DNA from 3 places in the Streptomyces sp. NPDC102462 genome. Region 3 is predicted to be linked to each of the others. Evidence: riboswitches for the same ligand, from Rfam matches in the RefSeq annotation. Region 3 holds a riboswitch; each other region holds the start of a gene.
What was found. A riboswitch is a leader RNA that binds a small molecule or an ion and turns the genes downstream of it on or off. The one in region 3 is predicted to bind cyclic di-AMP.
Positions count from the first base shown of each region.

Region 1: linked by a shared signal. The riboswitch ahead of ACIRFL_RS33155 (C40 family peptidase) and the one ahead of ACIRFL_RS29870 (M23 family metallopeptidase) in region 3 are both predicted to bind cyclic di-AMP.
Region 2: linked by a shared signal. The riboswitch ahead of ACIRFL_RS03325 (NlpC/P60 family protein) and the one ahead of ACIRFL_RS29870 (M23 family metallopeptidase) in region 3 are both predicted to bind cyclic di-AMP.

Region 1 covers NZ_JBIWKB010000052.1:7,842-10,947, reverse strand. The annotation lists gene ACIRFL_RS33165 (helix-turn-helix domain-containing protein) at 1-689, opposite strand, end outside; gene ACIRFL_RS33160 (ATP-binding protein) at 902-1,360, shown strand; gene ACIRFL_RS33155 (C40 family peptidase) at 1,468-1,941, opposite strand; cyclic di-AMP (ydaO/yuaA leader) riboswitch at 1,945-2,155, opposite strand; gene ACIRFL_RS33150 (hypothetical protein) at 2,495-2,803, opposite strand; gene ACIRFL_RS33145 (ATP-dependent Clp protease proteolytic subunit) at 2,811-3,106, opposite strand, start outside.
Region 2 covers NZ_JBIWKB010000002.1:256,669-259,774, forward strand. The annotation lists gene pcrA (DNA helicase PcrA) at 1-1,316, opposite strand, end outside; cyclic di-AMP (ydaO/yuaA leader) riboswitch at 1,577-1,748, shown strand; gene ACIRFL_RS03325 (NlpC/P60 family protein) at 1,757-2,947, shown strand; gene ACIRFL_RS03330 (tellurite resistance/C4-dicarboxylate transporter family protein) at 3,081-3,106, shown strand, end outside.
Region 3 covers NZ_JBIWKB010000042.1:22,414-25,519, reverse strand. The annotation lists gene ACIRFL_RS29890 (MFS transporter) at 1-145, opposite strand, end outside; gene ACIRFL_RS29885 (MerR family transcriptional regulator) at 222-584, shown strand; gene ACIRFL_RS29880 (alpha/beta fold hydrolase) at 666-1,469, shown strand; tRNA gene ACIRFL_RS29875 (tRNA-Met) at 1,542-1,615, shown strand; cyclic di-AMP (ydaO/yuaA leader) riboswitch at 1,969-2,128, shown strand; gene ACIRFL_RS29870 (M23 family metallopeptidase) at 2,136-3,106, shown strand, end outside.

The sequences.
Region 1 (3,106 bases), on a different contig from region 3:
CGAAATGAGAAGATAACGAAAGGCCCGGTGATGCCGATGTGCGCTCCGGCGGCAAAAGGCAGCACCTGGAGCCTTACCTGCGGCAGCCGCGCCGCCTCCGTGAGCCGTTGCAACTGCCGTGCCATGACGCCCGGTCCGCCGACCTCCCGGCGCAGCACCGCCTCGTCCAGTACGGCGCTCAGCTCCAGCGGCGGCTCGGAACGCAGCACGTGCTGCCGGGCGAGCCGCACCTCCACCAGCGCGTCCAGCCGGTCCTCGTCCAGGGCGTCCACCGCGGCCCGGGTCACCGCGCGGGCGTACTCGGGCGTCTGCAGCAGCCCGGGCACGACCGACGTCTCCAGCGTGCGCATCCCGCTGGCCTGCGACTCCAGGCTGATGAAGTCCCGGTAGGTGGGCGGCAGCACCCCGCGGTAGGCGTGCCACCAGCGGTGCCGGTCGCCGACGTCCTCGGAACCCGCCAACACCAGCAGCAACTCGCGCAGTTGGGCGTCCCGCACGTCGTACGCGTCGAGCAGCAGCCGCACATCGGTCGGTTTCACGCCACTCGCGCCCGTCTCGACGCGGCTCACCTTCGACTGGTGCCAGCCCACCAACCTGGCCGCCTCACCGCTCGTGAGACCGGCGCCGGTGCGCAGGGCGCGCAGTTCGGCGCCCAGTTTCCGGCGGCGTACCGCGGGACCGTGCTGCATGGGCAACTCCTTACTCCTTACGAGCCGCCCAAATACGGTCTGCCGTCGCAGAGTTCACCGCTTCGAGCGACAGATATATGCATATCTCGGTGGATGCCCCGCGTGACCGGCGCGCTGATGGCAGTCTGGCGGCGAAGCACCAGTCCGGGACCGTACTCGAACCATCCGCTCCGTGTCGGACTGCGGTCCCGTGGGAAAGGGACGACATCGCCATGGCAGACCATCTGGAAGCATCCATCACTCTGCCGAGCGATCCCGCCTCGGTCTCCGCGGCCCGCGCGCATGTGCTGAGCACCCTCGTGGAGTGGGGCCTGCCGGCGGACACGGACGCCGCCGAGACGATCCGCCTCATCGTCTCCGAACTGGCCACCAACGCCGTGCAGCACACCTTCGGCCAGTCACCCACCTTCACGGTCGACCTCGTGCTCGACCGCGACGCGCATCTGCGCATCGGTGTCACCGACAGTCATCCGCGCTTCCCGAAGAGACTCCCCGCGGCCGTCCAGCAGGACAACGGCCGCGGCATGGTCATCATCCGCTGGCTCACCGCCGAAAGCGGCGGCAAGCTGCGCGTCCGGCCCACCCGCGAGGGCGGCAAGACCATCACCGTGGAACTGCCCTGGACCGTGCCGGCCCACCCGGTGACGGCGGTGGGCCGGCAGGAGCCGTAGCCGATCGGGCACGGAGCGGTGCGCAGCCCCGCATGACGTCCGGTCAGCCCCGGCCGGCTATGTGGGGGCTGCGGCGCGGCGGGGGCGGCGGCACCCGCTCCGCCGGGTCAGCCGACCCGGCCGTACCAGACGCTCCGCGTCCAGATCTTCTGCAGCCGCACCACGTCCCCGGTCTTCGGGGCGTGCCAGATCTTCCCATGACCCGCATAGATGCCCACGTGGTAGACGTTGGAGCCCGAATGGAAGAACACCAGGTCCCCGGCCTTGCGGCTCTTGGCCGAGATATGGCGCGACTTGTTGTACTGCTGGGCGGCCGTGCGCGGCAGGCTCTTGCCCGCCTTCTTGAACGAGTACAGCGTGAGCCCGGAGCAGTCGAACCTGCGCGGACCGGTGGCGCCCCACTTGTACGGGGACCCCTTCTTGGACGCCGCGATCCGCAGCGCCTTCGTCGCCGTGGTCGCGGCCTCCGCGTCGGACGCGAGGCCGGGGGCCACGATCGAGCCGCCCACGGCGGCGATGGTCAGTGCCGAGGCCGTACCGGCCCGGGCCATCAGCGACGGGACACGATTGAGCGCAGTCATGCGCAACCCTTCGTCAGCCGCCTGTGAAGGATGACCTGTCGGATTCGGGCTGGCGAAGTTGCCCGGCCGCGTTGCCACGGCTTCACCCCAAGGGCTGCTCGGAGCGGAACAGCGTCCGCTCCGGCGACCCGTCTTGCTCGGGTCCTCCACTCCTGCCGATCCACTCCTGTCGACCGGTCATCCGGGCGGCGGCAGGACTCGGCGTCCGCCCGGACCGCCCCGCCGCGGTGGCGGGGGCTTGTCGTCAGACAGGGATCTTCACTCACAACTGTCCGAAAATCCCAACGGAACCGGGGATGTGTGGCGTTGTTCACCACTCAGCCGTTCGGCTGGACAGTGCTCTGTTCGATACCCGGCCGAGGGGGCTGCGCACCCCCGGACCAGCGCCGAAGCACCTCGGCGCGGCTGTCGACCACTCGCCGTACCCAACTCTTCCGCGCCCGAAAAAGGAAGCCGGGCTACGCCGAACAGGGGTAGACCGTTTGGACCGTTTCAGCCCGTTCTATGACGGCTCGTCGGCTCGTCGGCCCGCCGGAGGCCCAGTGTGCCCGCGTCAGCCCGCGCCGTCGGGCGGCAAGGCGACCCGGGCGGCGCGCCGCTCGCCGTCCAGTACCCGCAGTGCCCGCGCCAGGGTGGCCGTGTGCACCTCGATCTCGCCTCGCGTGTGCATCAGGGCCAGCGCGTCCCGCAGCTCCATCGCGGTGCGCACCAGGGCCTGGGCGGCCCGCAGCCCGTGGTAGGTGTGCTCGGCCCGCGCCGGATTGATCCGGCCGAGCAGGTCGACCGCCTCCAGGTAACGGTCGATCAGCTCGCTCTCGGCCCGGGTCAGCGCGGGCAGCGGCGGCAGTTCCGGCGGCAGCATCCGCGGCTCACCCCGCGTCAGCCGGGCGCGCGGCCCTGCGGCTCGGGATGACCGCGTCCACCAGCCCGTACTCCAGCGCGCCCCGGGCGTCCAGGACCAGGTCTCGCTCCAGGTCCTCGTGGACCTGCTCCGGGGTGCGGCCCGTGTGGCGCGCCAGCATCTCTTCCTGGAGCACGCGTACGCGCGCCAGTTCCGCGGCCTCGATGACCAGATCGCTCGGCTGGCCCCGCACCGGCCGCGCCAGCGAGGGCTGCTGGAGCAGCAGGCGCGCGCCCGGCAGCGTGAACCGCTTGCCCGCGGTGC
Region 2 (3,106 bases), on a different contig from region 3:
TGGGCGTTGGTGCGGTAGAACACGGCGACATCGCCGGCCTTGGCCTCGCCCGCGTCGGTCAGCCGGTCTATCTCGTCGGCGACGAACTGTGCCTCGTCGTGCTCGGTGTCCGCGACATACCCGGTGATGGTGGCGCCCGCGCCCGCGTTGGTCCACAGGTTCTTGGGGCGGCGGGACTCGTTGCGCTCGATGACGGCGTTGGCGGCGGACAGGATCGTCTGCGTGGAGCGGTAGTTCTGCTCCAGGAGGATCGTCGTCGCGTCCGGGTAGTCCTCCTCGAACTGGAGGATGTTGCGGATGGTCGCGCCGCGGAAGGCGTAGATCGACTGGTCGGCGTCGCCCACGACGCACAGTTCGGCGGGCGGCAGGTCGTGCTCGCCCGGCGGCACGTCCACGGGGTGCTCGGCGGTCCCGACGAGTTCGCGCACCAGGGCGTACTGCGCGTGGTTGGTGTCCTGGTACTCGTCCACGAGTACATGGCGGAAGCGGCGGCGGTAGTGCTCGGCGACGTCCGGGAAGGCGCGCAGCAGGTTGACCGTCGTCATGATCAGGTCGTCGAAGTCGAGCGCGTTCGCCTCGCGCAGCCGGGACTGGTACAGCGCGTACGCCTGGGCGAGGGTCTTCTCGAAGCTGTCGCCGGCCTGGGCGGCGAAGTCCTCCTCGTCGATCAGCTCGTTCTTCAGGTTGGAGATCTTGGCGCTGAAGGACTTGGGCGGGAAGCGCTTCGGATCGAGGTCCAGGTCGCGGCAGACCAGGGCCATCAGCCGCTTGGAGTCGGCGGCGTCGTAGATCGAGAAGGACGAGGTGAAGCCGAGGCGCTTGCTCTCCCGGCGCAGGATGCGCACGCACGCGCTGTGGAAGGTCATCACCCACATCGCGTTGACGCGCGGGCCGACCAGCTGCTCGACGCGTTCCTTCATCTCGCCCGCGGCCTTGTTGGTGAAGGTGATCGCGAGGATCTGCCCCGGGTGCACCTTGCGCTCCGCCAGCAGATGGGCGATGCGGTGGGTGAGCACCCTGGTCTTGCCGGAGCCTGCGCCGGCCACGATGAGCAGCGGGGAGCCGGCGTGCACGACGGCGGCGCGCTGGTTTTCGTTCAGCCCGTGCAGGAGCGTGGCCGGGTCGATGACCGGCCGTGGGGCGCCGTTGCCGTAGTAGGAGTCCCGGTCCGGGGGCACGTCGAACTTCCCGCCGAACAGATCGTCCGGAACCGGCTCCGGAGCGTGATCGTCCTCGGGCGGTGGCGGGGGCTCCTCCTCCTGCCCGCGGGGGGCTCGGAGGTCCGCCAGGAAGCTGTCGTCAAAGAGGCTGCTCATCGCTCTCCGAGTCTAGGCCGCGCCACCGACAACCCGCCGCCGCCCCGGGAAGACGGCCGGTTCCTGCGGCGGATCCGGTGCGGGCGCGGGCCGCACAGACCGCTCACCGTACGGAATCACCCTGTCACCCAGACGGAATCCCTCCGTCAGGTCACGAAAATGTATCGGGCATATCACCCATCAACCTTCACAGGGACCACACGAGTTGGCTAGCGTGCCGGGCAGGCCGTACGACCCCCACCGGCGAACGTCGCCGGGCCGCACGGCCTCCGCCGAGTCCGGCGCGCCCGCATGGTGCGCGGAGCCGGGGACCCACACCGACCTTGGGGTGAATCGGCCCAACCCCCGCGCGGGGAACGGCCGTAGGGCAACCCTTCCGAACCACCCGCCCGAACCCGACAGCTAACTCGGTAGGCGGAACACGGAAGGAGTCGCCTCCCTTGGCGTCGCATCGCAAGTCACGCTCCGCGGGTACCCGCGCGGCCGGCATACGGACCCCCGCCCTGGCCACCGCCGCCCTCACCTCCGTGGCCCTGCTCTCCCAGACGGCGAACGCCGCCCCCTCCCCCGACGGCGACCGGCCGAGCGTGGAGGAGGTGCAGAGGAAGGTCGACGACCTGTACCGGCAGGCCGAGTCGGCGACCGAGAAGTACAACGCGGCCAAGGAGAGGACCGGCAAGCAGCGCAAGCAGGTCGACACCCTCCTGGACGACGTCGCCCGGCGCACGGACCGGCTCAACAAGGCCCGTGAGGAACTGGGGGCGTTCGCCGCCGCGCAGTACCGGACCGGGGCCGCCGCCCCCGACACCGCCACCTTCCTGCTCGCGGACACCCCGCAGGACTACTTCGACCGGACGCAGCTGATGAGCCGGCTGACCTCGCGCCAGAAGACCGCGGTCGACGACTACGTCACCGAGCAGTCGACGACCATGAAGAAGCGGCGGGAGGCCACGAAGAGCCTGGAGACACTGACCGAGTCGCAGGACGAACTCCAGACCGCCAAGGCCACCGTCCAGAAGAAGCTCTCCACCGCGCGCCAGTTGCTGTCCAAGCTGACGGCGGAGGAGAAGGCACGGCTCGCGGCGATCGAGAAGCGCAAGCAGCAGGAGGCCGCGCGGAAGGCGGCCGAGCTGGCCAAGAAGCAGGCGGAGCAGGAGGCGGCCCGGCAGAAGAGCGACGCGTCGAACTCCACGGACTCCTCGTCGTCTTCTTCGTCTTCTTCCCCTTCCTCCTCTTCGTCGTCTTCTTCGTCTTCGTCCGGCTCCGGCTACGCCACCAAGGCCGAGAAGGCGATCGCGTTCGCCCGCGCGCAGATCGGCAAGCCGTACGTCTGGGGCGCCACCGGACCCGACTCCTACGACTGCTCGGGGCTCACCCAGGCCGCCTGGAAGGCCGCGGGCGTCAGCCTGCCGCGCACCACCTACAGCCAGGTCGAGGCCGGCACCACGGTCTCCCTCGCCAACGCACAACCCGGTGACCTGGTCTTCTTCTACGACGACGTCAGCCACGTGGGTCTCTACATCGGCAACGGCATGATGATCCACGCCCCGAAGCCGGGCGCCTACGTCCGCGAGGAGTCGATCTACTACGCGGGGGACTCGATCATCCACAGCGTGGTACGGCCGGCCTGAGCCGGTCGGGCTGCGCGCCCACGCGCGCGTGGCGGCGTTCCTGATCCCTCCGTGTCCCGCGCCCGCGCGTTTTTGCGACGTACGCGCGCGTGCCACGCCGTCGGTGCGCCCGGTGCTCCCTAGCATCGGGCGCATGCCCGGCACCTCACCCCTTCGCGC
Region 3 (3,106 bases):
TCATGGCCGGGAGGACGCCCGCCGGGAGGGCCTCGGTCATGACGGTGACGAATCCGGCCGTACCGAGCGCGAGCAGGCCCGAGAGCGGCAGTCGGTCCGCCGACATGCGGGGATGGAGGCCGGGGCGGATGTTCAGTTGATCCATGGGCGTCATCGTCTAGGGTTGACATCAATGTCAAGGTCTATCCGACCCTGCCCCGACCGGACGTGAGGCTGCTCACATGCGCATCGGTGAACTTGCCCGGCTGACGGAGACCTCCGCCAGATCATTGCGGTACTACGAGCGTGAGGGGCTGATCACCCCGCGCCGTCAGGACAACGGGTACCGCGACTACGACGACTACCTCGTCGACCGCGTGCTCCAGATCCGCGGTCTGCTCGACGCCGGACTGCCCACACGGATCATCAGGCAGATACTTCCGTGCCTCGATGCCCCGCGGACGATCCACTTCACGGACGCCACACCGGAGATGATCGCCACGCTGGAATGCGAGGGCGAGAAGATGGCGCGCCGCATCGACTGCCTGACTCGCAACCGCGATGCCATTAACGAGTACCTTGCGGTGGTCAAGAGCCTCGCCTGACCACTCGCTCGACACCGGACGGAAGCGTGCCGTACGACTCGTTTGACCTTGACATGTGCGTCAAGGTTGCAGGCTTGAGCCATGAACGACTCCGCCCTCTGGCACACCGAATTCGGCGACGGCACACCGATCGTCCTGATCCACGGCTACACCATCGATCACCGGCTGCTCCTGCCGCTGGAACCCGCCTTCACCGGCCGGTCCGGCTGGCGCAGGCTGTACCCCGACCTGCCCGGGCACGGCAACAGTCCGCGCCTGTCCGGCCCGACGTCGGCGGCCACGATGGCCGACGCCGTCATCGACTGGATCCGCGCCACCGTCGGCGACCGGCCCTTCGCCGTTCTCGGGCAGTCCTTCGGCGGGCAGATCGCCCGCGCCGTGACCGCGCGCTTCGGTGAGCAGGTGCTCGGCTCCGCGCTGCTCGTTCCCGTCGTCCGCTGGGGCGCCGAACGTACCCTGCCCGACAGCACCGTGGTCGAGCGCGACGACGCACTCCTTGCCCGCCTCGCCCACGAAGAGGACCTTCAACTGTTCCGTGCCGTGATGGCCCGCCACACCGAGGAGAGCTGGGCTCTCTTCGAGGAGCACATCCTCCCCGGCTGGCGGGTGCACGACCGCCGTGCCGCCGCCGAACTCGACGCGGACTTCCTCCTGCCGCAGTGGCCCGAGAGCCCGGGCGTGGTCCACCACGGCCGGCATCTTCTGCTCACCACACGTCAGGACGCCCTCGTGGGCTGGCGTGACCAGCTTGCCCTGCTCGACCACTACCCCCGCATGACCGCTGTGGTCCTCGACGGCGCCGGTCACAACCCGCAGGTCGAGTGCGCACCCGCGGTCCGTGAGGTGATCGGAGGCTGGCTCGACACCCTTCCGCGACCGAACTGAAGGCCGCGCGGGTCCGGGGGGTTATCCGTGTGCTCGCGGTCCTGCGCATGGCGTACACTGGTGGAACACCGACGCGGGGTGGAGCAGCTCGGTAGCTCGCTGGGCTCATAACCCAGAGGTCGCAGGTTCAAATCCTGTCCCCGCTACTGAAGGCTCAGGGCCGGAATCCAGTACATGGATTCCGGCCCTGAGTTTTTTCCGCCCACGGTGACGCGGCTCGCTCACGGATACGCGACCCGCTCACGGTCACGAGCCCACCGTCACGAGCGGTGATCGGACGACCGCCCTCCGCATAACAACTGACACACCGTCAAGTCCCATGGGTTGCCCGAGTTTCCGTGCGCCAGGGGCCAACTCGCCCGGTTTTCGCCGGTCATGGGCGGTAAATTCCCGTCCGAAAGCGTTAACGATCAAGTGGAACGGCTTGGAATCTGCCCGCCGGGTCTATTAACGTTCGATAACGCAGCGCGGTCGTCCCAGCCGTCACAAGAGGCGGCTCCGTGCTCACGCGCCGAATCCCGCAAGGGAACCGGGGAACCACCACCTTGGGGTGAATCACGCGGACACCGCCGTGGAGACACGGCCGGTATACGCGCGTAGGAGACCTTCCTGCTCCGAACCCGTCAGCTAACCCGGTAGGCGGAGGAAGGAAAGGAGCACGCCCGAGTGGCGTCCAACCGGCCCGCCCCACAAGCCCCGTTCGCGCCGAGCCAGTACGGCACCGAGACCTTCGGCTACGGCACCTACCGCACCGACGAGGGCCCCTGGGAGGAGTGGAACCCCACCGAGGACTCCATCCGCCCGCTGCGCGGCCGGCACCGCGTCGCCAAGCAGCGTGGCGGCGGCGGACTCGCCCGCAGCTCCGCGGTCCTCGGCGTCGGCGTGATAGCCGCCGTCGGCGCGGGGGGCATGGCGAGCGCCAACACCGGCAAGCCGCCGGTGTCCATCTCCATGCCCGACCTGCCCTCCGTCGGCTCCCTGCTCGGCGACGGCGCCGGCGCCCAGGCCACCAAGGGCTCCGCGACCGCCCTGAGCAGCGTCGGCGTGACCGAGGCCGACAGCGCCGAGGGCACCGCCGACGCCGGCGAGGCGCTGCGCAACCGCATCATGGCCCAGGCCGAGCAGCAGCAGGGCCAGGCCGAGACCAAGGCCGTCGCCGCGGCCGTGTCCGCCGCCGACCAGGAGGTCGCCGACGCGGCGGCCAAGGCGGAGAAGGAGGCCGCGGCCCGCGCCGCCGCCGCCAAGGAGAAGGCGGAGGCCGCCGCCAAGAAGAAGGCCGAGGAGGCGCGGCTGGCCGCGCTGGCCAAGCAGTACACCCTGCCGACCTCCTCGTACACGGTCACCGGCACCTTCGGCCAGGCCGGCTCCATGTGGTCCTCCGGCTACCACACCGGCCTCGACTTCGCCGCCCCCACGGGCACACTGATCAAGGCCGTCCACACCGGCACGATCACCGAGGCGGGCTGGGCCGGCTCCTACGGCTACCGCACGATCCTCACCCTGGACGACGGCACCGAGCTGTGGTTCTGCCACCAGTCGTCGATCAGCGTCAGCGTCGGGCAGAAGGTCAACACCGGGGACGTCATCGGCCGCGTGGGCGCCACGGGCAACGTCACCGGACCCCACCTCCACCTGGA